Linked DNA regions of Dehalococcoides mccartyi CG5. The protein of the gene in region 1 binds, or shares a complex with, the protein of each later gene. Links are inferred from orthologs where the notes say so. Each region holds a gene or a part of one and is shown on either strand. Other genes may lie near its edges. The genes, in order: pdxS and pdxT.

What was found.
Region 2: the proteins of pdxS (region 1) and pdxT are in contact, whole or in part, in a crystal structure (PDB 2ISS), measured with the Thermotoga maritima proteins. The link is inferred for Dehalococcoides mccartyi CG5 from one-to-one orthologs. Residues at the interface, in WP_004081493.1 of Thermotoga maritima: Met1, Glu2, Ile3, Lys4, Lys5, Gly6, Thr7, Ile9, Ile10, Gly13, Phe14, Glu16, Met17, Phe18, Lys19, Gly20, Gly21, Glu36, Glu37, Ala38, Gly39, Ala40, Val41, Met72, Ser76, Ile77, Pro78, Val79, Gly98, Asp100; in WP_004081494.1 of Thermotoga maritima: Val8, Gln9, Gly10, Asp11, Arg13, Glu14, Glu17, Lys30, Leu31, Gly45, Gly46, Glu47, Thr49, Thr50, Arg53, Ile54, Glu57, Met58, Arg105, Asn106, Arg110, Gln111, Val112, Glu113, Ser114, Phe115, Glu116, Thr117, Phe118, Val119.

The regions. Positions count from the first base shown.
Region 1 is NZ_CP006951.1:260,718-264,096, reverse strand. Bases 496-3,379 are described here. They hold pdxS (pyridoxal 5'-phosphate synthase lyase subunit PdxS), read left to right. Parts: upstream 496-1,438; coding sequence 1,439-2,320; downstream 2,321-3,379. Other genes in these bases: purL (phosphoribosylformylglycinamidine synthase subunit PurL), read left to right, coding at 2,324-3,379; X794_RS01290 (ubiquinol-cytochrome c reductase iron-sulfur subunit), read right to left, coding at 856-1,254; X794_RS01300 (hypothetical protein), read right to left, coding at 496-675. Also shown: more of X794_RS01300, read right to left, coding at 1-495. UniProt on the Bacillus subtilis protein: Catalyzes the formation of pyridoxal 5'-phosphate from ribose 5-phosphate (RBP), glyceraldehyde 3-phosphate (G3P) and ammonia. The ammonia is provided by the PdxT subunit.
Region 2 is NZ_CP006951.1:446,087-454,144, reverse strand. Bases 3,728-6,465 are described here. They hold pdxT (pyridoxal 5'-phosphate synthase glutaminase subunit PdxT), read left to right. Parts: upstream 3,728-4,671; coding sequence 4,672-5,259; downstream 5,260-6,465. Other genes in these bases: X794_RS02325 (DUF1015 domain-containing protein), read right to left, coding at 5,330-6,465; serA (phosphoglycerate dehydrogenase), read left to right, coding at 3,728-4,597. In the rest of the region: X794_RS02350 (bifunctional riboflavin kinase/FAD synthetase), read left to right, coding at 1-670; tyrS (tyrosine--tRNA ligase), read left to right, coding at 677-1,867; X794_RS02340 (pyridoxal-phosphate-dependent aminotransferase family protein), read left to right, coding at 1,927-3,015; more of serA, read left to right, coding at 3,017-3,727; more of X794_RS02325, read right to left, coding at 6,466-6,658; NAD-dependent DNA ligase LigA, read left to right, coding at 6,803-8,058. UniProt on the Bacillus subtilis protein: Catalyzes the hydrolysis of glutamine to glutamate and ammonia as part of the biosynthesis of pyridoxal 5'-phosphate. The resulting ammonia molecule is channeled to the active site of PdxS.

The DNA.
Region 1 (3,379 bases):
TCCGCGCTTGCGTTTGGCCGCCCACTCTGCCCCGTCTATAATGGTGCGAAGCCCGCTTAAGCCTTCACTGCCATTTGTCAGTACGCCATCTATACCCAAAGCCCAGAGTGCCTGAAGCTCCGGCAAACTGATATTTGCACTTACCCTTACCAAAAAGGGTTTTGACAGGATATCTGCAAAACGCTGATAGAGCATAATCTTCCGCCAGCTGAGAGACAAAACATCCGGCTGGCCGTCTACAATAACCGCCCCCACTGACAGACAATCCGCCGCCCTTATCATAAAATCAGTCAGATTATTTTCCAGCATGATTATTTTACCGGTCTTTTCAAGAGCGGTTAAAGGCGATACCTCGGCATCAGGGCTGAAAACCACAAAATCAGCACCGGCCTTGGCCATCTTTTCAGCTTCATCGGCTTTATCACCCAGCATTACGCCCCAGACGGTATCTCCCAGTAAACCGGCGGCTTCTTTCAGTTTTTTGGCACCGGTTTTGCCGGTGGAAAGAAGTACTACATCTGCCCCGCCAAATACTTCTTTGGCAGTCAAATCTTCAATGCCCAGTTCCACCGCCAGCAACATTTTGGGCTGGGGAGCAGAGGCAACTGCATTAAAACCCATAGGGCGCACATAGCCCTTGGATACGTTCTTAAGCCTGTCTATAAATTTGCTCATTCTAGCTTCATACCTCATCAAAAATGAATGGAGCCAGCGAGAGGATTCGAACCTCCGACCGGCGGTTTACGAAACCGCTGCTCTACCTCTGAGCCACGCTGGCGCAGGCAATAGTATAGCATAACGGATATTTCCGTCACTACCAAGAGCAGTTCCGCAGAGCCTTTTTAAACCTGAATATTAGACACTGATAAGAAGCTTGCCGTCCGCTTGGCTGGTCAGCAAACGCCTTAGCTCGTGCTTATGCTGGGCAGGTCCGGAAAGAACCTTGCCGTTATAATCAAAAGTAGAGTGGTTTACACTGCAGCAGCGGAGTTTGGCTTCACCCTGCATGGGGTCAATTTTGCGTCCGCCATGGGGACAGGCATTTTCGTAGGCATAAAGATTGTTATCTTGACCGCGGACTACCAGCACCGGTTTTGCAAGCCCCTTACCCGCCATGTAACCTGCCCCGCCCTTTTCAGACAGCGCCGGCACTTTGGCTAAATCAAGAGCAATCTGGCTATCCATTAAACTCCAGACATCATCAGCTAAAGGCGAGGTATCACACATACCCATTATAGCTTTGAAAATATTCACCAAATCCTCCCTGTTTTTACTTGAAAATTTGCCTTTTGATTACAAAAGTATAGCACAAAGACTAAACCTTATTAACAGGTGAGTGCAGTAATAATATTGCGATTATGTTTGCCCCAAAGGGGCATAAATAGTAGAATATAGCCGAATAGGACAGGGCGGAAAGCGCCCTCAGGGGAGATTAGATATGGAAACCGGTACTTTCAAAGTAAAATCTGGCCTGGCCCAAATGCTGAAGGGCGGGGTAATTATGGATGTAACTACCCCCGAACAGGCTAAAATAGCAGAGGAAGCAGGTGCCTGTGCCGTTATGGCACTGGAACGCGTACCTTCGGATATCAGAGCGGCCGGCGGGGTAGCCCGCATGGCAGACCCCACTATTATCGAGCAGATTATGAAAGTAGTCAGCATACCCGTTATGGCCAAGTGCCGTATCGGCCATTTTGTGGAAGCCCAAATACTGGAATCCATGGGGGTGGACTACATTGACGAGTCCGAAGTGCTTACCCCAGCTGACGAAAATTTCCACGTCTGGAAACATAACTTTAAAGTCCCCTTCGTCTGCGGCTGCCGTGATCTGGGCGAAGCCCTAAGGCGGATTGGCGAGGGTGCGGCTATGATACGCACCAAAGGCGAAGCCGGTACCGGCAACATTGTGGAAGCGGTAAGGCATATGCGTTCCGTTATGGGCTCTGTCAGAAGGGTACAGTCCATGTCACCTGACGAATTGTCCGCTTATGCCAAAGAGATAAATGCACCTCTGGAATTGGTGCTTGAACTTCATAAGACCGGCAAACTGCCGGTAGTGAACTTTGCCGCCGGCGGAGTAGCTACCCCGGCCGATGCGGCCTTGATGATGCAACTGGGGGCTGACGGGGTATTTGTGGGCTCAGGTATATTTAAATCATCAAACCCCTCGGCCATGGCCAAAGCAGTAGTAAAGGCTGTGACCCACTATAAAGATGCCCAAATACTGGCTGAGGTATCTAAGGGTCTGGGTGATGCCATGCCCGGTCTGGATATTAAACAGATAGATCCCGATAAACTTATTTCCCAGCGGGGTTGGTAAAAAGTGCATAGAATAGAAGTCTCCCTGAAACCGGAGTGGCCGGATCCCAAAGGTAACGGTGTTTGCCATGATATACAAGACCTTGGTATAACCTCAGTTTCTGAAGTAAGAGTGATAGATGTTTACTGGCTGGAGGGAAACCTTTCAGACAGTGAAGTGCTGACCATATCCGGGGAGCTTCTTTCAGACCAAATAATCCAAACCTTTAAATACGATGCCAACTGTCCGCTAGCCGAAGCTGACGGGTTTTCGGCTATAGAAGTTACCTATAACGCCGGAGTGACCGACCCGGTGCAGGAAACCATACTCAAAGCCATTTCGGATTTGGGTATAAAAGGCATAACTGCCGCCCGAACAGCCAAACGCTACCTGCTTAAGGGCGAGATTTCAGCTGATGAACTGAAAACCATCGGCAACAAGCTACTTATAAACCCCATTGTCCAGCACGTGGTTACCAGCAGTTCAAATCCCTTCCCTCCCAACCCGGAGTATACGTTTAAACTTAAGAAAATTGACCTGCTGGCCGAAAAACTGAAGGATAACATGGCGTCACTGGGCAAAGAATACAGCTTAAGCCATCAGGAGCTTTCCGTTATCTATGAGCATTACCTGAAACTGGGACGGGCACCCACTGATGCTGAGCTGGAAACTCTGGCCCAAACCTGGAGCGAACACTGCTGCCATAAAACCTTTAAAGCCATGCTGGATTACGACGGCCAGATTATAAATAACCTGCTTAAGCAGACTATAGCCAAAGCCACCGCCGAGCTTAACAAGCCCTGGTGTTTATCTGTTTTTGTAGATAACTCCGGGGTGATAGAGTTTAATGACGAATGGGGGGTCTGCTTCAAAGCTGAAACCCATAACCACCCTTCAGCGGTTGAGCCTTACGGCGGTGCCGCTACCGGAATTGGCGGGGTAATCCGTGACATACTGGGTACCGGACTTGCCGCCAAACCTATCGCTAATACAGATGTATTCTGTTTCGGCCCGCCGGATTTGGCCGAAGACAAACTGCCTCCGGGGGTACTCCATCCCCGCCGCGTTTTCAAAGGGGTA
Region 2 (8,058 bases), 190 kb from region 1 along the record:
GGGGCTTGACCGTATAATAATGCTTTCTTTCACCCCTGAGATTGCCGAGATATGCGCCACTGATTTTGTGGGATACCTGCTGGACCATCTGCGCATGCAGGGTATTGTAGTGGGTTCAGACTTTGCCTTGGGCAGAAACCGAGCCGGAGATGCTACCGCCCTGCGGCGGCTGAGCCATATTATGGATTTCAGCGTTTCAGTGGTATCCCCGGTGGTCATAGAAAACCAGATAGTCAGCTCTACTGCTATACGCCAAGCGCTAAGGACAGGCAATGTTACCAAAGCCCGGCTGATGCTGGGGAGGAACTACCACCTGCGCGGGACTGTCCAAAGCGGCGCCAACCGGGGTACAAAGTTGGGATTTCCTACCGCCAATCTTACCCTGCCCGGTTATCTGGCTCTGCCGGCAGACGGTGTTTACGCCGCCAAAGCCTTTCTAGCTGAAAAAGAATATAAAGCCGTAGCAAATATAGGCTCATGCCCCACCTTCGGGCAGGAGGAACACCGCCTTGAGGTTCACCTGCTGGATTTCAAGGGAGACATAAAAGGACAAACCCTTAAAGTGGAATTTGTGGAGTTTTTGCGTTCCGAAGTCTGTTTTGCAAATGCCGAAGCCCTGAAAGCCCAAATTTCAGTTGATATATTAAAAGCCAGAGACATACTGAGGTAATACCGAATGAACCAATCTGAAAACCAGATAGACCAGATTTTAAAACGTGGTGTAGCCGAAGTAATTGTAGAAGAAGATTTTAAAAAACTACTCCTTTCGGGACGTAAACTCCGCCTTAAAGAAGGCTTTGACCCCAGTTCACCTGACATTCATCTGGGGCATATGGTAGCCCTGCGGAAACTTCGCCAGCTTCAGGATTTGGGGCATCAGGTAGTCTTGATAGTGGGAGACTGGACAGCCCAGATTGGTGACCCTTCGGGTGCATCCGTCACCCGCCCCATGCTTTCAGCCGAACAGGTAAAGGCAAACGCCAAAACCTATCTGGAACAGTTTTTCAAGATTGTAGATAAAGATAAAACCGAAGTCCGCTGGCAGAGCGAATGGTACGGCAATTTTAAACTGGAAGACGTAGTCCGCCTTTCTTCCAAATTCACCGTAGCCCAAATGCTGGCCAGAGATGACTTTGCCAAGAGATATGCCGCCGGCAAACCCATCAGCGTAACCGAACTGCTCTACCCCATGCTTCAGGCCTATGACTCCGTAATGGTGAAGTCTGACGTGGAGTTCGGGGGTACAGACCAGAAATTTAACCTGCTGGTAGGCAGAGAGCTTCAGGAAATGGTGGGGCAGAAACCTCAGCAGGTACTTATGGTGCCAATACTGGTAGGTACTGACGGCGTCCACAAAATGAGCAAAAGCCTAGGTAACTACATAGGCGTAGCCGAAGACCCGTCAGAGATATTCGGCAAGTGCATGTCTATTCCGGATGAACTGATACTCCAGTATTTTGAACTGGTAACGGATATACCCGACCAAGAAATAGCCGATTTCAAGGCTCAGATGGAAAACGGGCAGGTAAACCCCATGATACTTAAAAAACGCCTTGCCAGTGAGCTGCTAACCCAGCTTTATAACGCAACTGCCGCCCAGGAGGCTGATGCCCGGTTTACCCGGGTGGTACAGCGGGGCGAGATACCGGAAGATATGCCGGAATGCCGTCTGGAAAACGGGCAAAACACTGGTGTAATAGATTTTATTATCCTTTCAGGTCTGGCTAAAAGTAAAAGCGAAGCCCGCCGCCTGCTTGAACAGGGTGCCGTAGAAATAAATTCCGAAAAAATATCTGACCAAAATACTCCTGTAAAATGCGGAGACATAATAAAAGCCGGCAAGAGACGTTACTCCAAAGCTATTTAAAATTTTGCTAAAAGTAATATTTTTTATATACTAAAGGTAATATTAAAAAAGGAGCCAGTATGCAAAACCTGAGAATTCCCGGACCTACCCCCTGTCCTGAAGAAGTCTTAAAAGCCATGGGCCAACAGATGATAAACCATCGCGGACCCGAAATGGCCGCTATCATGAAAGAGGTAGCTGAAAAACTGAAGTATTTCTTCCAGACTAAAAATGATGTCTTGGTGCTCACTGGCTCAGGTACCGGCGGCCTTGAGGCCGCGGCTGTCAACTTTTTGTCCCCCGGTGATACCGTACTTAGCGTTTCCATAGGCGTATTCGGCGAACGTTTTGCCAAGATTGCTTCCATTTTCGGGGCTAAAATAATTGCCCTGAATTTTGAGCAGGGCAAAGCGGCAGACCCGGCTTTGGTTAAAAAAGCCTTGACCGAACACCCCGAAATAAAAGCGGTGCTGGTTACCCACAACGAAACCTCCACCGGTATTACCAATGACCTTAAGCCTCTGGCATCTGTAATCAAGGGCGCCGGCAAATTGCTGCTGGTAGATGCCATTTCCAGCCTCAGTTCCATCAACCTGCCGGTTGATGAATGGGGTTGTGACGTAGTTGTTTCCGGCTCACAAAAAGGCTGGATGGTTCCCCCGGGTTTGGCTTTTATTTCCGTCAGCCCTGAAGCATGGAAGGCCAATGCCGAATCCAAGATGCCCCGTTTCTACTGGGATCTGGCCAAACACAAAGCCAGCATTGAAAAAGGCCAGACACCCTGGACTCCTTGTGTTTCAGTTATTGTAGCTTTGCATACAGCTCTAATTATGATGGAAAAAGAGGGTATGCAGAATATCTTCAAACGCCACCAGAAAATTGCAGACTTTACCCGCAAGAGCGTCAAGGAACTGGGGTTGACCCTGCTTGCCGAAGAGAAATACGCATCCAACACCGTGACCGCCATTGTGGCCACTGAGGGGCTGGATGTAAAGAAGCTCTTAAAGATAATGCGGGAAGAATATAACACCGTACTGGCCGGCGGACAGGGCCCTCTGGAAGGCAAGATTTTCCGTATCGGCCATCTGGGCTGGGTAACTGAAAATGATATTAAAGTTACACTGGATAACCTTAAATTAGCCCTGCCCAAGGCAGGTTTCAGGAGTTAAAATGAAAAAAGTACTGGTAAGCGATGCACTCTCCGCAACAGGGTTAGCCCCTCTTAAGGAGATTGCACAGGTAGATGTAAAGACCGGCCTTAAACCAGAAGAATTGATAAGCATTATCGGTGAGTATGACGCCCTGCTGGTACGCAGCCAGACTCAGGTCACCGCTGATATTATCAACGCCGGTAAAAAACTTCAGGTTATCGGCCGGGCCGGCGTGGGCGTAGATAACATTGACCTCAAAACCGCCACCGGTAATGGTATTATCGTGGTGAATGCCCCCACCGGCAACACTATCTCCGCTACCGAACATACACTGGCCCTTATGCTGGCTATGGCCCGCCATATTCCCAGAGCCAACGCCAGTTTAAAATCCGGCCAGTGGAAACGCAATGAATTTGTGGGCTCTGAACTGAAGGGTAAAACTCTGGGTATTGTAGGCTTGGGTAATATCGGTTCTGAAATAGCCAAACGCGCCCTGGCCCTTGAAATGCGGGTTATAGGTTATGACCCGTTTATATCTATGGAACGTGCCAAAAAACTGCAGGTGGAACTGCTGCCTTTTGAAGACCTGCTGAAGCGGGCTGACTTTATCACCCTGCATGTTCCCATGACCGGTCAGACCAAGGGCCTTATCGGACCCAAGGAACTGGAAATGATGAAACCCACCGTCCGCCTTATCAATACCTCCCGCGGCGGCATTATAGATGAAGAAGCACTAGCCAAGGCCGTTAAGGAAAAGCGCATCGGCGGTGCCGCTATTGACGTATTCTCCAAAGAGCCATGCACCGAGAGCTGCCTCTTTGAGTGTGATAATATTATCGTTACCCCTCATCTGGGGGCTTCCACTGCCGAAGCTCAGGAACTGGCCACCTCTGACGTGGTCAAACAGGTAATAGATGTATTTGAAGGCCGCCCCGCCCGTTATGCCGTAAATGCACCCTATATTTCGGCTGAAAGCCTGCCAGTAGTCGGCCCCTTCATGCCGGTTGCCCGCACAGTGGGCAGTCTGGTAAGCCAGCTGACTGATGGCCATATGAAGAATGTTACCATCAAGTACTGCGGTGAACTGGCCGCTTATGATACCACTGCCCTGAAAGCTCTGGTTCTGGGCGGTATACTTGAACATATCAGCGAAGAACGGGTGAACGTGGTTAATGCTGATATCGTAGCCTCCCAGCGAGGGCTGGGTGTAACCGAACAAAAAGAATCCACCTGCCAGAATTTCTCCAGCCTGATTACCGTTACTATAGATACCGACAACGGCAAATCCAATACTGTCGCCGGCAGTCTGGTACGGGGTGATGTTCATATTGTAAAGCTGAATGATTACTGGATAGATATTGTACCCACCGGCGGTTACTTTCTGTTTGCAGACCATATAGACCGCCCCGGACTTATCGGCTCTGCCGGTAAGATAACCGGTGATGCGGATATAAATATAAGCTATATGCACCTCAGCCGCCAGAAAGCCCGCGGGCAAGCCCTTATGATACTGGCTCTGGACGAACCTCTGCCGGAAAAACAGCGTCAGCAGCTGCTATCCCTGCCGGATGTTCAAATGGTTCAGGTAGTAAAAATCTAGCTTCTCAGTCTTTGGGAAACATAAGCAAGGCTACCGCTTAAATTGCTGGTAGCCTTGCTTATTTGAGGGGAAAAATGAAAATTGGGGTACTGGCCCTGCAAGGGGCATTCCGTGAACATCTAAATATGCTGGGTACGCTCGGAGCAGAAGCGGTGGAAGTGCGCAAGGCCGAAGGACTGCCAGAGCTTTCGGGGTTGATTATACCCGGCGGTGAAAGCACCACCATAACCAAGCTCCTTGATATATTTGGCATGGCAGAGCCCATAAAAGCTTTAGCAAAAAAGGGAATGCCCATTTGGGGTACCTGTGCCGGCATGATTTGCCTTGCCAAAGAACTGCCGGGAGATATTTCCGGAGTCAAACCGCTTGGGCTCATGGATATTACCGTCCGCCGAAATGCCTTCGGGCGGCAGGTAAATAGCTTTGAAGCGATGCTGAAGGTAAAAGGACTGGATGAAGCTGATTTTCCGGCGGTATTTATCCGCGCCCCTCTGGTAGAAAAAACCGGCAAGGGTGTTGAAATACTGTCCAAACTGCCGGACGGCACTATTGTAGCCGTAAGGGAGAATAACCTGCTGGCTATATCGTTCCACCCCGAACTCTCTGGGGATAACCGCTTTCATCGGTACTTTGTCCAAATGGCTAAAACTTATAAAGCCTGATTAAATATTTATGTAAATTAATAAAGGGGAGGTTTTAACCTCCCCTTCTTTGTTTTAATAACCCGATAGCTTACTTCTTGGCAATTGCCTCTGATTCAAAACGGTAAACTACCAACCCGGAGGGTAACTTCGGGAAAAAATAAGTAGATTTACGGGGCATGCGGTCTGATACATCTGAAATAGCCTTGATAACCTCGGCCTTCATGGGCTTCAGAATAAAGGCCAACTGGAACTCACCTGACTTTATCCGCGAAACGACGTCATTACGGTCAAAATTGAAAGCTATGCGCGGGTCTTCCACCGTCTTCAACCCCATAAGCTCCTCAAGGATAATATGGTCAAGTATGCTCACGTCCAGTTTTTTGTAAATATCCGAATGGAAGTAAGGCATGAGTTTGCTGGCAGTCTCCAAATCCCTCAGTGTCAAAATGGTAAAGTTTTCAGTGCCTCCCAAACCATACATGACCAGACGGATTTTACCCTCTTCTTTAAAGGCTTTGTCTAAAGTATCCCAAGCCGCAGGCAGTTTGGCAGGTATAGTTGTTACGTCAAAGAACGAAGCCAGTTTGGTCTGCAGGTTTGAAAGAGTACGTGCATCCATACCGCCCAACAGACGATGAGCCGGCAAAACTACCAAACCGGGGTCGGCAAAATCTACCAACGTCATCATTACAAAATTAACCGGATCATCAGAGGGTAACTGCGGGTTACCCGCCAGACGTTCACGCCTGTAGGTCAGAGCACTTTCATAGCGGTGATGCCCGTCTGCTATATAGACGGGTTTCTTATCAAACAAAGCAGTTACCTTGGATATGGCTGATTCATCAGTTACTACCCAGAGTTCGTGGCGTTCGCCTTCAATATTCATACTGACGGTGGGTTTGCCGCCGGTCTGTATTTCCAGTACCCGGTTTATATCTTTTTCAGTATCCTGATACAGTCCGTATACCGGGCTGGTATTGGCACGGACGGCTGAAATAAGGTTAATTCTATCCCGTTTGGGTTCGGCGAGTGTGCCTTCGTGGGGGCGGATAACCATCCTGTCCCATTCCTCAAGCCGCACTCTGGCAATAATACCCCGCCTTTTGTACTGTTTGCCAAACACACTGAAGTAATGGTCATGTATATATATGGCCGCCTTTTTTTCGGCAGTCATTACCCGTTCGCCAATCCATTTTTCCAGTATGGCAGCTGCCCGGGTATAGCGGTTATCTACAATATTATCCTGAGGGGTGGGCTGGCTGTATTCAAGACGTATATAGTTATAGGGGCTACGCTCTTTAAGGGCCTTTTCCTGTTCAGGGCTGATAATGTCATAAGGCGGACAGATAACATCTGCCATATCATCAACAAACATAGGGTTATAACGTAATCCATGAAAAGCCCGAACTTCAGCCATTCTTCTAGCTCCCTCTCACAAAAATCTGGTTTTAGTTTAACTTAGAACGGCGTCTGACGCAAGCCCCCGTTAAACGTAAGGGGCTATACTTTTGTACTTGCTCTAAACATAGGCTGTGATATACTAATAACCTGTATGGAAGATATGTTTTCCCCCTTGATTGAAGTAGAAAACCTAAGGCGTGAAATAAACCGCCATAACCAGCTATATTACGTTCAGGATAATCCTGAAATCTCTGATGCCCAGTATGACACTCTAATCCGCCGCCTGAAAGAACTGGAGGAAGCCCACCCCGAACTGGTTACCCCGGACTCACCCACCCAAAAAGTCGGGGCAGAGCCGCTTAAAGCTTTCGGGATTGTAAACCACCCTTATCCGTTACTTTCTCTGGCAAATGCTTTTTCAGATACAGAACTGGAAGCTTGGTACCAGCGGGTAAAGAAACTGCTGGGTAATATTTCTTTTCAGATAGACTGCGAGCCCAAAATGGACGGCCTGGCGGTAGCCCTTACCTACCGGAACGGAAAATTTGCAACCGGTGCTACCCGGGGTGACGGATTTCAGGGTGAAAATATTACCCGAAACCTGCGGACTATCCATTCCATACCATTAAACGCCGAACCAAACGCACCCCCTGTTTTTGAAGTAAGGGGTGAAGTATATCTTTCCAAAAATGGCTTCGCCAAACTCAACCGCGAAAGGGCGGATAAAGGGCTGCCTCTTTTTGCCAACCCACGCAATGCCGCCGCCGGTTCACTCCGCCAGCTTGACCCGTCAGTTACGGCCGAAAGACCGCTGGATATATTTATTTATGCTTTAGGATATTCAGAAGACAGCCTGCTGCCTGACAGCCACTGGCAAATACTGGATTATTTCAGCAAAATTGGCTTTAGGATAAATCCACTTAACCGCTTGGTAAACACCATGGAAGAAGCCAAAGAATATTACCGCCAGATGGCAGCAAACCGGGCTTCACTGCCTTATGAAGCAGACGGAGTAGTTTTCAAGGTGGACTCCGTCTCTCTGCAACACCGGCTGGGGGACGTAGGTCGTGAACCCCGCTGGGCCATAGCCTATAAATTCCCGGCTGAACAGGTCATGACCCGCCTGAAGAAAATAGGCATATCTGTAGGCCGTACAGGTACATTAAACCCCTTTGCCGTACTTGAGCCGGTAAATGTGGGCGGAGTAGTGGTAAAACAGGCCGCCCTGCATAATGAAGATGATATACTCCGCAAAGATATCCGCGAAGGAGATACGGTCATTATCCAGCGGGCAGGTGAAGTAATACCTGAGGTAGTTGCACCGGTACTGAGTAAACGCAACCCCGAATCAAAACCCTTCAGAATGGAAGAATCTCTGTTTAACCCGAACCTTAACCGCCCTGCCTGCCCGGTGTG